2 regions of the Endozoicomonas sp. ALE010 genome follow, and region 2 is predicted to be linked to the other one. Evidence: riboswitches for the same ligand, from Rfam matches in the RefSeq annotation. Region 2 holds a riboswitch; the other holds the start of a gene.
What was found. Region 2 has a riboswitch for thiamine pyrophosphate ahead of thiC (phosphomethylpyrimidine synthase ThiC). Riboswitches for the same ligand answer to the same signal wherever they lie in the genome.
Positions count from the first base shown of each region.

Region 1: another riboswitch for thiamine pyrophosphate. It lies ahead of thiD (bifunctional hydroxymethylpyrimidine kinase/phosphomethylpyrimidine kinase); the one in region 2 lies ahead of thiC (phosphomethylpyrimidine synthase ThiC).

Region 1 is NZ_JBLYNV010000014.1:57,999-64,332, reverse strand. It holds gene ACO6UY_RS08420 (ABC transporter substrate-binding protein) at 1-205, opposite strand, end outside; gene ACO6UY_RS08415 (ABC transporter permease) at 209-961, opposite strand; gene ACO6UY_RS08410 (ABC transporter ATP-binding protein) at 965-1,747, opposite strand; gene thiD (bifunctional hydroxymethylpyrimidine kinase/phosphomethylpyrimidine kinase) at 1,763-2,581, opposite strand; TPP riboswitch at 2,725-2,825, opposite strand; gene ACO6UY_RS08400 (SDR family NAD(P)-dependent oxidoreductase) at 2,879-3,658, opposite strand; gene ACO6UY_RS08395 (DUF3833 domain-containing protein) at 3,670-4,245, opposite strand; gene ACO6UY_RS08390 (class I SAM-dependent methyltransferase) at 4,230-5,477, opposite strand; gene ACO6UY_RS08385 (DUF1365 domain-containing protein) at 5,474-6,334, opposite strand, start outside.
Region 2 is NZ_JBLYNV010000057.1:3,988-10,321, reverse strand. It holds gene ACO6UY_RS19250 (hotdog fold thioesterase) at 101-514, opposite strand; gene ACO6UY_RS19245 (YbgA family protein) at 548-1,576, opposite strand; gene ACO6UY_RS19240 (GNAT family N-acetyltransferase) at 2,507-3,007, shown strand; gene ACO6UY_RS19235 (phosphohydrolase) at 3,104-3,778, shown strand; TPP riboswitch at 3,819-3,934, shown strand; gene thiC (phosphomethylpyrimidine synthase ThiC) at 4,129-5,952, shown strand; gene ACO6UY_RS19225 (pyridoxal phosphate-dependent aminotransferase) at 5,919-6,334, opposite strand, start outside.

The DNA.
Region 1 (6,334 bases), on a different contig from region 2:
GCCCCTGGTCTGCAAAGTAGCCATTCTGCCGGGCAATGATGATGGGGCCGTGATCCGGGTTGACAAACCATTCCAGCATCAGGGTCAGCTCTTTCAGCTCCCTGGCCGGTGCGGTGCTGGATACCTGACTGGCGCTGGCCTGCAGGCTGACGGACAGCAGCCATGCCATTGCCCATAAAAAAGTGTGTTGCATCAGTTTATTCATTTCTTATTCCTGGGAAGTCTCCGGTTGCCACGGAATGAGTCTGCGTAAAACACGGTCGGTCGTGTAGTAAAGGGTCACGGAACAGAAGGCCAGCACGGTGAGCGCAGCAAACATCTGGTCAGTCCAGAGTCGTGCATTGGCCTGAAGCATGAGATAGCCAAGGCCAGCGCTGGAGCCAACCCACTCCCCGACAACGGCACCAATCGGTGCCACCACAACGGCTACCCGCAGCCCGGAAGCCAGGGCTGGCAGTGCCGCAGGCCAGCGGATATGGCGCAGAATGGCCAGCCGGCTGCCGCCCATGGTCTGGGCCATATCCAGCCAGCCCTGGTGGGTATGGCGCAGTCCGTCATAACAACAGGTGGCCACGGGGAAAAAGATCACCAGAATGGTCATCACCACTTTCGACGTCAGGCCGTAACCAAACCAGAGCATCAATATCGGTGCGAGCGCAAAGACCGGAATGGCCTGGGTAATCAACAATGGCGGTAAGAGCCAGGGTCTTAACACGGTAAAATAGACCAGCACCAGCGCCAGAATAATACCCAGCAGAACACCAAGTAACAGACCCAGCAGCATTTCACTGAGGGTAACCAGCGTGTGTTCCCACAGCAGGCTGGCATTGTCTACCATGCTGTTGGCCACCGCTAACGGACCGGGAAGGATGTAGGATGGCATCTCAAAGGCCATCACCAGGGTATGCCAGAGCACCAGCAGGCCAATAAGAACCACAAAGGGTTTGACGGAGTCTTTCATTCTTTATGGCACTCCAGCCTGTTCATCAAACGACTCATGACGTAAACGATCCAGCAGTTTGCCCTGTAAGGCCAGCAGGTCATTATCATCCAGTGAGCGGGGTGTCTTGCCCGGTGGCGTAATGGCATCCGTCAGTCGGGCCGGGTGCCCCCTCAGGTGATAAACCTCATGGCCAAGGCGCAGGGCTTCCAGGGGATCGTGGGTGATTAACAGCACCGTACGGTTCTGTAACAGCTCACAGGCCAGATCCTGTAAATTCAGCCGGGTGATGGCATCCAGTGCGCCGAAGGGTTCGTCCATTAATACCAGTGGCCGGTTTTCCATCAGCGTCCTGGCCAGTGCTACCCGCTGGCGCTGACCGCCGGACAGGTGCTGGGGCAGAACGTCGGCTTTTGCGCTCAGGCCTGCCTTTTCCAGAATGGACATGGCCTGGTCCCGAACCTCGGCTGACAAGAGTGGACGACGGGTGAACACATCGGTCAGATTGCGGCGCAGGCGCTGCCCCAGGGTGATATTGTCCAGTACCGAAAACCAGGGCAGCAGCAGGTCCTGCTGCGCCATCCAGGCGATTCGGTGATGAACCGAAAAGCCGTCCTGACAAACCACTTCCCCCGTTGTCTCGCCCGCAGGCAGACCGGCAATCAGACGCAGCAGACTGGTTTTGCCCACCCCGCTGCCGCCCAGAAGGCAGGTCCACTGGCCGCCTTTAAGGGTCAGGTTGAGGTCGGTAAAAACACAGTGGTTGCCAAATCTCAGGCTGGCCCGGCGGATAATCACATCAAACATGCGTTGCGGTATTCTCTATGACCAGGTTCGGTAAAAGTGATGGACCGGGCCATGGCCAGAACCGATGTTCAAATGGTCAGCATGGCCAATGGCACCGGCAATGTACTCCTTGGCAGAGCGCACGGCGTCGATCAAAGGGTAATCCCTGGCCAGCAAGGCGGTGACAGCAGACGACAGTGTACAGCCTGTCCCATGGGTATTTCGGGTTGCCACCCAGGGAGACTCAAGTTGGTGCAGGGTGTTACCGTCATGGAACAGATCAACAGCCTGATTATTGCCCTGGTCTGAGGTAAGGTGGCCGCCTTTCAGCAATACTGCACTGGCTCCCAGGGCCATCAACGGGTCAATCATGGCGACCATGGCTGCCATTGACTCAGGTCGGGGGCAGTTCAGCAGAACCGCTGCTTCCGGCAGGTTGGGGGTAATCAGGGTGGCTTTGGGAATCAGTTTGCGACGCAGGTTATCGATGGCGGCTTCCTGAAGCAGAACATCACCGCTGGTGGCCACCATCACCGGGTCAACCACCAGGTATTTCGGCTGGTAATCACTGACCGCGCGGGCAACCGCATCAATCACTTCAGGCTGGCTCAGCATGCCCACCTTGGCGGCAGAAATGTTCAGGTCGGAAAAGACCGAGTCCAGCTGCTCCCGGACAAAGGCGGGTGAGACATCAAAAATACCCTGAACACCCACCGTGTTCTGTGCGGTCAGCGCAGTGATCACACTGCAGCCGTAGGCACCAAGGGCTGAGAAGGTTTTCAGGTCTGCCTGAATGCCGGCACCACCGCCACTGTCAGAACCGGCAATGGTCAATGCGATGGGTGTAGAAGACATAAGCTCGCGCCGCTCCACAAGAGAAACTCCATATCATTAGGACTGGCGGGAACAACGGGCGGGGTGTTGCGGCTCCTGTCGGGGCAATAAACTGCATTGATTAACAGGCATGCACGATGGTCAGTACATAAGGGGTTTAGCAGTTCTCAGACCCGTCGGTTTCCTACGCCAGCATTATCTGGTTCAGGTTCAATGGGTGTATCTCAGTTCTGCCATCACTGGCAGAACACCCCAACCAACACCGGCGGAGTCTAGGGGGTTTGCCAAAGGCTGTCCAGCGATTGAGTGAATTGGTGCTTATCCGGTCTTACGGACCAACCAGAAATAAAGCGAGTAGGGCAGGTGACGCAGAAGCCCCAGGATGGCGGCAAACATGCGCGGGAAGCGAATCTCGAACTGCCGCCCCTTCATCCCTTTGACGATGACCTCCGCCGCTTTATCCACCTCCATCAGAAAAGGCATGGGGAACCGGTTCTTGCTGGTCAATGGTGTTTTGACAAAACCCGGGTTGATCACTTTGATATCAATACCCTCTTGCCAGAGCTCTGAGTTCAGGGATTCCGCCATATTGATTAACGCCGCCTTGCTGGCACCATAGCCTGCTGCTTTGGGCAGGCCTCGATAGCCTGCCAGCGACGCATTAATGGCAATCACCCCTTTACCCTGTTTTTTCATGGCAGCGATCAGTGGCTCAAGGCAGTGGCAGACACCCATCAGATTCAGCTCCATCTGTTGGCGCACTACATTGCTGGTAAACTCCGCAGCAGGTGAAGCGATATAGGTACCGGCATTTAAAATCGCCTGGTCAACGGCACCATGATGATCAATGATTTTGTTGACCGTCTCATTTACGGCCGTTTGATCCGTCACATCCAGCGGATAGGGAACGATCCTGCCCGGCAGTTCCTCTGATTGCCTGGCCAGTGCTGCCAGCCGATCCTCATTTCGGGCACTGGCCGCTACGGTCATTCCTTCCCGGGCCAGGGCAATGGCAACGGCTTCGCCAATGCCCTGGCTGGCTCCGGTGATCCAGACCACCGGAGCATTAGAAGGCGCTGTATCCTGAGTAGAATTCATATCTGCTGCCTTTATGGTTTTTCTTCTGGCCCGGGTTTTTCAAAGGCGACCGTCAACGTACCCAGCTTGATCCCCCATTTGCTCATGGTGGCGACATTCAGTAAAACGCCATCTTCTTGCAGGAACATCCAGTCATCAAAGGTCACCACCCACTCCCGGCCACGGATGGGCAGACGCATCTGGTATTTGAAGTTAAAGGCATTGCCGGCACTGCGACCAATGGCCTGGCCAACGACATCTCCGGCGGTTCCCAGGTACTGTCCGTCACCCATAATGTTGACCTTCCAGATACGGGTTGACTCGTTACCATCGGAATAGATGAAGCGTTCATCCAGAGTCAGTACACCGTCTTTGACTTCTCCGGTCATCAACACCTTGAACCGCTGTTGAACATTGCCGAACCGGTCCTGAAACATGCCCCAGGCAACGGTTTCCCCGGCAAAGTAGTGTTCAATTTTCAGACTTGGTTCACTAGCTGCATAATCTTCAATATTCATGGCTGAGCACCCCGTCAGCATAAACAGTAGGGTCAGGAGCCAGGCCCGTCCCGACGTCCAATCTTTTATTGTTGTTAACGCGACTCGCATGATGCGGCCTCCCCTGACACAGGTTTGGTGAGTTTGTAGAGGCAAACATCAATACTCCTGAATTGGAAACCGGTCGTGCAGTAATCCAGGTAAAATTGCCACAGGCGTTTAAAGCGCTGATCAAATCCGAGCTGTTCAATGGCAGGCCAGGCCGAAAGAAAAAGCCGTTTCCATTCATCCAGCGTTCTTGCATAGTCGAGACCGAAAGAGAGGGTATTGGTTATGGCCAAACCGGCCTTTTTGGCCTGCTCTTGCATCACCCTGTCACAGGGCAACATACCGCCAGGGAAGATGTAGCGCTGAATAAAGTCAACACCGCGGCGATACTCCTCGAAACGGGCGTCGTCAATCAGAATGGCCTGGATAACGGCGGAACCTCCGGGTTTCAGGCTGCGGTACAGTTTTTCAAAATAGACCGGCCAGTGCTCTTCACCCACGGCCTCAATCATTTCGATGGAAACGATACGATCATACTGCTCATGGATATCCCGGTAATCCGTAAGACTGAACTGATGGGACTGGTTGTCCGACATCTGTTGCGCATAGGCCAGCTGTTCCTGCGACAGTGTTATCCCTTTGTATGCGCCCTGGTGCCGCTGATTCAGCGCCCGGGCAAAGCCGCCCCAGCCACAGCCTATCTCAAGCACGGAATGCCCCGGACGAAGCTCAAGCCAGTCGATAATGGTGTTGTACTTATTGCCCTGTGCGGTTTCCAGGTCCTCATGCTCATCAAAATAGAGGGCGCTTGAATAGGTCATGGTCGGGTCAAGCCATAGCTGGTAAAAGTCGTTGCCCAGGTCATAATGCGCGGCAATATTGCGACGGCTGCCGGAGCGACTGTTACGGCGTATTTTGTGCAACACCCGGTTAAACAGATTGCTGAACCAGTTGGCAGTCATCACCTCCTGCAGATTGTCTTCATTGGCCATGGCCCAGTCGGTCAGCGCTTTCAGGTCCGGAGAGCTCCAGTCGCCATTAATAAACGACTCTGACCAGCCCAGTAACCCCTGGCTGCCTTGCTGGATTAACCCCACCGGATTATGGATATGCAGACAGGGGATGGGTGTACCTGACCGGAACTGCCCCACCATCACACTTTCGTTGCCATCAATGCGCAGCTCAATTCTGCTCACCCCCGCCTTGACCAATCGTTTTTCCAGCCAGGAGAGTACATTTCTCAGCGCAGGGAACCAGGGTTTGCTGGTGATCTCCGTGGAGCTGGTTGAGTTCATGGTTTCTTCCCCCTGTTCGCTGTATTGTTTTGTGAAAAATATTTTGCTTTCTCACCGTTCATCGCGGCGTAGGTCGCAAAATTTTTTTCTTTTGCTTTTCGCGTTTCTGCACGGGTATGGCTGAAAAAGAAATGTCTTGGCGTGTGTGAGTAAATCGATATGCCCTTTAGCCAGAGCCGCAAGGCTTCCCAATGGATGGCCGCCATGACTTTCATGGTTTGCAGTGGCAGCAGCATGGTCTGTTTTACGATAAAACGATCGGTGATGGTTTTGCGCAGCCCTTTGAACACGGCAGTGAACAGCTTGCCGCTGGCATCGTTCAGGTTAATGGCGAGAGTAACCTTCTCTTTGGGGGGCTGGATCCGGAAATGGTAATAGCAGTCCATGGGAAAGAAAGGGGAAACATGCAGTGCTTTATCGGCCTGTTGTTGAAGGGTTGGTTGAACAATCTGCCTGCTATGCGCTATCAGTCGTTGATCGTCCGACTGCTTTTCAGGCTGCTCTCCAGACTCGACGGCCGCCACATAGGAATGCCTTTCGCCAAAGGTATTGCTGACTTCATAGACGATGGCGGTCAGCTGTTGATCCCGATAGCAAAAGTACACCGCCAATGGGTTAAAGGTGTAGCCAAACATCCGTGGATAACAAAGTAAGCTGACGTTATCCGGTGTCTCAATATTATAGTCGTGAAGCAACCGGTTGATCTGTTCCCGCAACGGTGTCTCTGAACCATCACCATGATCACGGGGGTAAAAAGACACAACATTAAACCGGTTAAGGGAAAACAGGGAGAGCTGCTGATCCAGCGCCTCAATGGTGTCCAGATCCAGCAACCAGGAAGCCACCTGATAAGAGAA
Region 2 (6,334 bases):
CACCACAGAGACACAATGGCACAAAGAAGTCTTTTGCTGACTATGCGCAGCTCCCAGAAAAACTTTGTGTCTCTGTGCCTTTGTGGTTCCTTCTTATTGATTATATTTTCTTGGTTGCCATGGTAATACGGGATATACAGGTGGGCCTGCCCTGGTCATCCTCAATCTTGATCTCCCACACCTGGGTACTGCGGCCGATATGAATGGGGCGTGTTGTGCCGGTCACTTTTCCGGACGTGGCTGACCGAAGATGATTGGCGTTGATTTCCAGGCCAACACAGTAGGCTCCGTCTTCACAGCACAGGTTGGCGGCAATACTGCCCAGTGTTTCAGCGAGAACCACCGAGGCACCACCATGCAGCAGTCCCATGGGCTGAATGGTTCTGCGGTCAACTGGCATGGTGCCCCGGAGAAAGTCGTCTCCTACTTCGGTAATCTCAATACCCAAATGGTCACACATGTTTTCCTTGAATACCGCGGTTTCAGGACTGTAAGGCCTTTTCCAGATGGACATCTTTTTTCCTTTTTCTTTTATTGGCACTGATCATCATATCCGGTTGCGCAAGCCCAGCTGATCCGGGTGAGGTGTCAGGTAGGTTTGTCGTTGAATATATACACTACCATGATTGTCTATGAAATGCCGTAGCATGGTCATCGGGGCAATAAGGGGGATCATTTCCTGACGGTACTCTTCAATCAGCGTCAGCAGCTGCTTTCTCTCTTTGCCATCGACGCTCTTTTTCACATATCCGAGGATATGCATCATGGCATTGGTGTGAGATTTTCGATTGGCCCGTCGTTTCAGGGCGCTCATAAAGCTGCGCAGGTACTCCTCCAGCAGTTCATGCAGATTCGCTTTGCTGCCTTTGGCCACGATTTGGCCAAGTAACTCATACCCCTGGGGATAATGGGCCATGATCATGTACTTGTGAGTAGAATGAAAGTCGACCAGGGCGGCATAAGATGGCTCTGCCATCACGGTTTTCTGCCAACGGTCATAGGCGTAAACCCGGGTGAAAAAATTTTCACAGAGTATCGGGTCGTGCAGCCTGCCTTCTTCTTCTATTGGCAGCAGCGGGTTGCTCTCCATAAATGCCCTGGCATAGGCTCCGGGTGAACTTTCGCCCAGCGGGTGGCCATTTTCATGGTACACCTTGACCCTTGCCATGCCACAGCTGGGGGACTTCTGCATCAGAATATAGCCGCAAATGTGTGATAGCTGATCAGACATATCATGACCATACTGCGTCAGAGCATCCGTTACATCCAGACTGGAATTTTCAGTGCCGACTACCCGGATTTGCAACTGTTTATCGGGTGCAGACGATGAACTTTGGCCGGTAGTTTGTGATGCTTCAGCCAGTTGGCCGACCAGCCGGATGGGCTCTCTGGGGGTTCCCAGCCCGATAGCCATCTCAGGACAGACCGGCTCAAAGTGGAAGAATTTATCCAGCGTGTTGACACAAAAAGACGAGCGTTTGTGCCCACCGTTATAGCGCACTTTATGGCCCAAAAGGCAGGAGCTGATGCCCAGTGTGATCTGTTTTTCAGGCTCAGGTATGGAAACGATAGCCACTTGTTATTCTCCACTTTACATTCGAAATACACGCCCTGGTTAATATCGCCAGTTACTGGCAGTTCCTTTGCCTGTCAGCGGTTGAAAACAGGTATAACTCTACATTGCTGTTAAGGCAAGAGTGATGTGCCTATAACTCTTTCTATCATCTAACTGCCTGTGCAGTAAGGCTTTTTTAATGGATTGCAGTGTCTCATTGGCGAGTCGGTTTTGCCGGTATACAGCACAGATTTTTCCTGCATAAGACGACATTATTATCACAGTCGTACAGGAATTAACCCGACCCGGATCATTCCGAAAGGCCCTGCCCCGAAATTGCAAAACATCACCAGCAGGATATTAACGGTATTGGAATGCCTGATTTGAGGTGGGCATAAGTAGTTAACCAAATGAAATCATATATTTCTGACTAAGTTGTCAGTCACTCTGCGGCGTTGCAACTCCGGTCACATAGCTACGGCTATGCTCCCTACGTTGCGCCTTGCATAGCAACTGCCCACTTAGCCAGAAATATACGATTCCATTTGGCCAACTACTTAGGCTGCTTTCGATAGCGGAGGCATGGAGCCCGGATTTAGCCATCCGTTTCCGGTTTATAGAATCAGGGAACTTTTGACAATCTGCGCACACTAATATAGGGAAAGAAGTTGCACAGCCTGTGAAATCAACATCTGCTCGTAAAAGGTTGCAGTTTCAGGCTCTCTTCGCTTTTGCCTGATCATCAGGTGGTCTGGGTTCAGGTTTTGCCTGATGATCTATTGGCATTCTCTGGTCTGACGAAGGCAGTTGTTTTTCTTGATATTAGTATCAATAAATCAGTCAGTTGTATTCATCGGGTCATCTGATTAATGAGAACTTTCAGATCATCTAACTGTCCAAATGGCGGAGTAATTATTTTGTTGGAGCAAAGTTTCTGGAGACTATTTTACCGTGCTGATTGTTACTGATACGCCCCGTCTGATACTTCGTACCTGGCAGTTACAGGATATCGATGCGTACTCCGCCTTACTGGGCGAAACACCTCCCGGTGCCTCAGATGCCATGGCCACAGAGCCCGCAAGCCTTGCAGAAACCGAGTTGTGGCGCTACCAGGCGGAACTGGATAAATGGGGGTGGTCGCGCTGGGCGGTGGTATTCAAAGAGAATAACCAGCTAATTGGCTATTGTGGCTTTTCTCCCTATGGCAAGCATATTGAGATGAGCTGGCGCTTTTTACCCGCTTACCGCGGACAGGGGCTGGTGCTGGAAGCTGTTGAGGCAGTGACTCAATTCGGCTTTAACCAGCTGGGTATGGAAGAGATTATTTCTTATACAACCCCCACTAATGAGTTTGCCCAGGGCGTTATGCAACAACTGGGGATGACACTTGATCGCTTTGAGGGGTGGAGTACCTGTACGGTTGCCCGTTACCGCATACAGTCACCGATATAAATCATGCGCTGAAAATATTCCGCAGCCACAGTACAATCACTTTAAATAATTTCATTCATTTAAATTTATCCCTCCACTTACAGTCTTTTTGAACTCATGAGCAATAGCAGCAGCGACACCCTGAGTACCTGGGAGCAGAAAATTATCGTCTGGCTACAATCCATGCACCACGACCATGATGACCACTCCCATGACTTTTCCCATTTTCAGCGGGTCTGGAAAACGGCGCAGCAGATCATGGATCTGGAGCAGGTGTCTGTGAATCCACTGGTGGTTCTCGCTGCCTGCTACTTTCACGATATTGTGGTGTTGCCAAAAGATCATCCTGAGAGGTCCAGGGCCTCTTCGCTGGCTGCCATAAAGACCAGAACCTGCCTTGAGGATATGGGGTTTCCTGCTGAGTTGATTGATAACGTCTGTCACTCGGTGGCCAGTCACAGCTATTCTGCGGGCATTGCGCCCGAAACCATTGAAGCCAAAGTGGTTCAGGATGCTGATCGGATGGAGGCTCTGGGAGCTATCGGGCTGGCCCGGGTTTTTTATACATCGGGCCTGCTGCGGCGAAAAATGTTCGACCCCGAAGACCCACTGGCTGAGCACCGGGCCCTTGATGATCGTGAATACGCGCTGGATCATTTCCAGGTGAAGTTGCTGAAGCTGTCTGACACCATGCAGACGTCCGCCGGACGCAGAATGGCAGAGCGGAATTCGGATTACCTCAGGGAATATATGGGCAAGTTGCTTAAAGAGCTGGAAGGGGATTATTCCTGACCCGGTACTACTTTTTCAGTGAGGGTGCCTTTATAATCTTCCCATCTTGTCGGAGTGCGAAAGCTGAGATCGCTGCATTTTATCGGATATATGTGCAGCAAATTCGTTGAACCTGCTCAGGGTAATACCTGCGAAGGGAACAAGAGAAGAGAGTACCGGGTTGCTATCTGGTGGATGGCTGATCACGCTTTTGGCCAATCATGCCTTTAATATCTCAAAGCATTGTTTTGCTTTAAATCAAGCAGCTTCTTGCTAACCTTGACGAGTCAAGCTAGCAAAAACCGTCTATTCCTTTTCTCTGGCCTGAGACACCGGCAAGCCATACCAATAACAATAGATAAGGGATATTCATGGTCGGTAACTCTCAACTTCAGGGTATTCAGATGCGTGCTCCAATTGCTGACAGTCAGTCACTTCTGGTAGAAGCCTGTCGTTCATTTCCTGCTTCACGGAAAATTTACCTTCCCGGCAGCCGCCATGATATTCGTGTGGGCCTGCGGGAAATAACCATTGGGCAGAGACACGGAGAGTACAGTAAGTTATCCACTGAATCTGCCGTTCGGGTGTACGACACATCCGGTCCTTATACTGATCCGGAATACTGCCTGGATCTGCTTAAGGGCCTGCCGCCTATCCGTTCAGAATGGATACGGGCACGAGAAGACTCAGAAGAGTTGAGTGCCCAGTCTTCAACCTATGCATTGCGACGAAAACAGGATATTCAGGTTGAGCCGGTGCGCTTTCAGTCATCTGCCCCCGTCAGATGTGCCCTGTCTGGAAGAAATGTGACTCAGCTCCATTATGCCAGGCAGGGAATAATCACACCGGAGATGGAATATATCGCCATCAGGGAAAACATGGGAAGGCCTGAAGCAAAGATAACCCCCGAATTTGTTCGTCAGGAGGTGGCAACCGGTCGTGCGGTGATACCCGCGAATATTAACCATCCCGAAGCAGAGCCAATGATTATCGGCCGTAACTTTCTGGTGAAGGTTAATGCCAATATTGGTAATTCACCGGTGACGTCTACCATAGAGGAAGAAGTTGAAAAACTGCTCTGGGCAACCCGCTGGGGGGCCGATACGGTGATGGATCTTTCCACCGGTAAACATATCCATGAAACCCGGGAGTGGATTATCAGAAACTCACCGGTACCGATTGGCACCGTGCCTATTTATCAAACACTGGAGAAAGTAAACGGCAAGGTAGCGGATCTTAATTGGGAGGTGATGAAGGACACCTTGATTGAGCAGGCAGAGCAGGGGGTAGATTATTTCACCATTCATGCCGGAACGCTGAGAGACCATGTGAAACTGACCACTGATCGGGTGACCGGTATTGTTTCCAGGGGCGGTGGGATTCTCGGGCAGTGGTGTGAAATGCATGACAGCGAAAACTTCCTCTATGAACACTTTGATGAGATCTGCGAGATATGCAAGGCATACGACATTACGCTTTCATTAGGGGATGGGCTGCGCCCGGGATCGGTGGCTGATGCCAACGATGCGGCACAGTTTGCCGAACTGAAAACGTTGGGTGAACTGACAAAGAAAGCCTGGGCACATGATGTGCAGGTGATGATTGAAGGCCCCGGGCATATACCGATGCACCTGATTCAGGAAAATATGGATAAACAGCTGGAGTATTGCCACGAGGCACCCTTTTACACGCTGGGTCCACTGACGACGGATATCGCCCCCGGCTATGACCATATTACTTCCGGGATCGGTGCAGCGATGATTGGCTGGTTTGGTTGTGCAATGCTCTGTTATGTGACACCAAAAGAGCACCTTGGCCTGCCCAATCGTGAGGATGTGAAACAGGGATTGATCGCCTACAAAATTGCTGCCCATGCGGCAGATGTCGCCAAAGGTCATCCGGGGGCACAACTAAGGGATGATGCGCTGTCCCGTGCCCGTTTTGAGTTCCGCTGGGAGGACCAGTTTAACCTGGCCCTGGATCCGGATACCGCAAAAGCCTACCACGACGAAACCCTCCCTCAGGACAGCGCCAAGGATGCGGGTTTCTGTTCCATGTGCGGACCAAACTTCTGCCCAATGCGCATGACGCATGATGTGCGGGAGTTGGAAGAGCCTTCAGCCAATAAAGAGCCCTTAGCCAGTAAAGCGCCCTTAGCCAGTCAAGCGGCTCCGGCAATGGAAAGCCCCTCCTGAATCCTCTCGATCAGCTGCCGGGTCTGGGCAATATCACCCAGTGTTATTCTCAGACCCTTTCGCCCAGTCTGGTCAGACTTTGGGCGAACAAGGATGCCATGGCTGCGCAGGTGCAGCTCAATGACCTCAGGATTATCCGGAAATGCCCAGATGAAATTGGCCGCACTGGGCCAATAGGGAATGGCCTGTTGATCAAGGAAATGCTCAAACAAGGGCTTGGATGACTCCATAACTTCCCTGACGTACTGACGGGTATACTCCGGATGGTCCAGGGCGGCATTGATGGCCACGGCAGCAAACTGGTTAACATCATAAGGGCCACGGATATTCAGCAGCGCCCGGATGTTGTCAGGGTGGCTGATCACATAGCCCAGGCGAATGG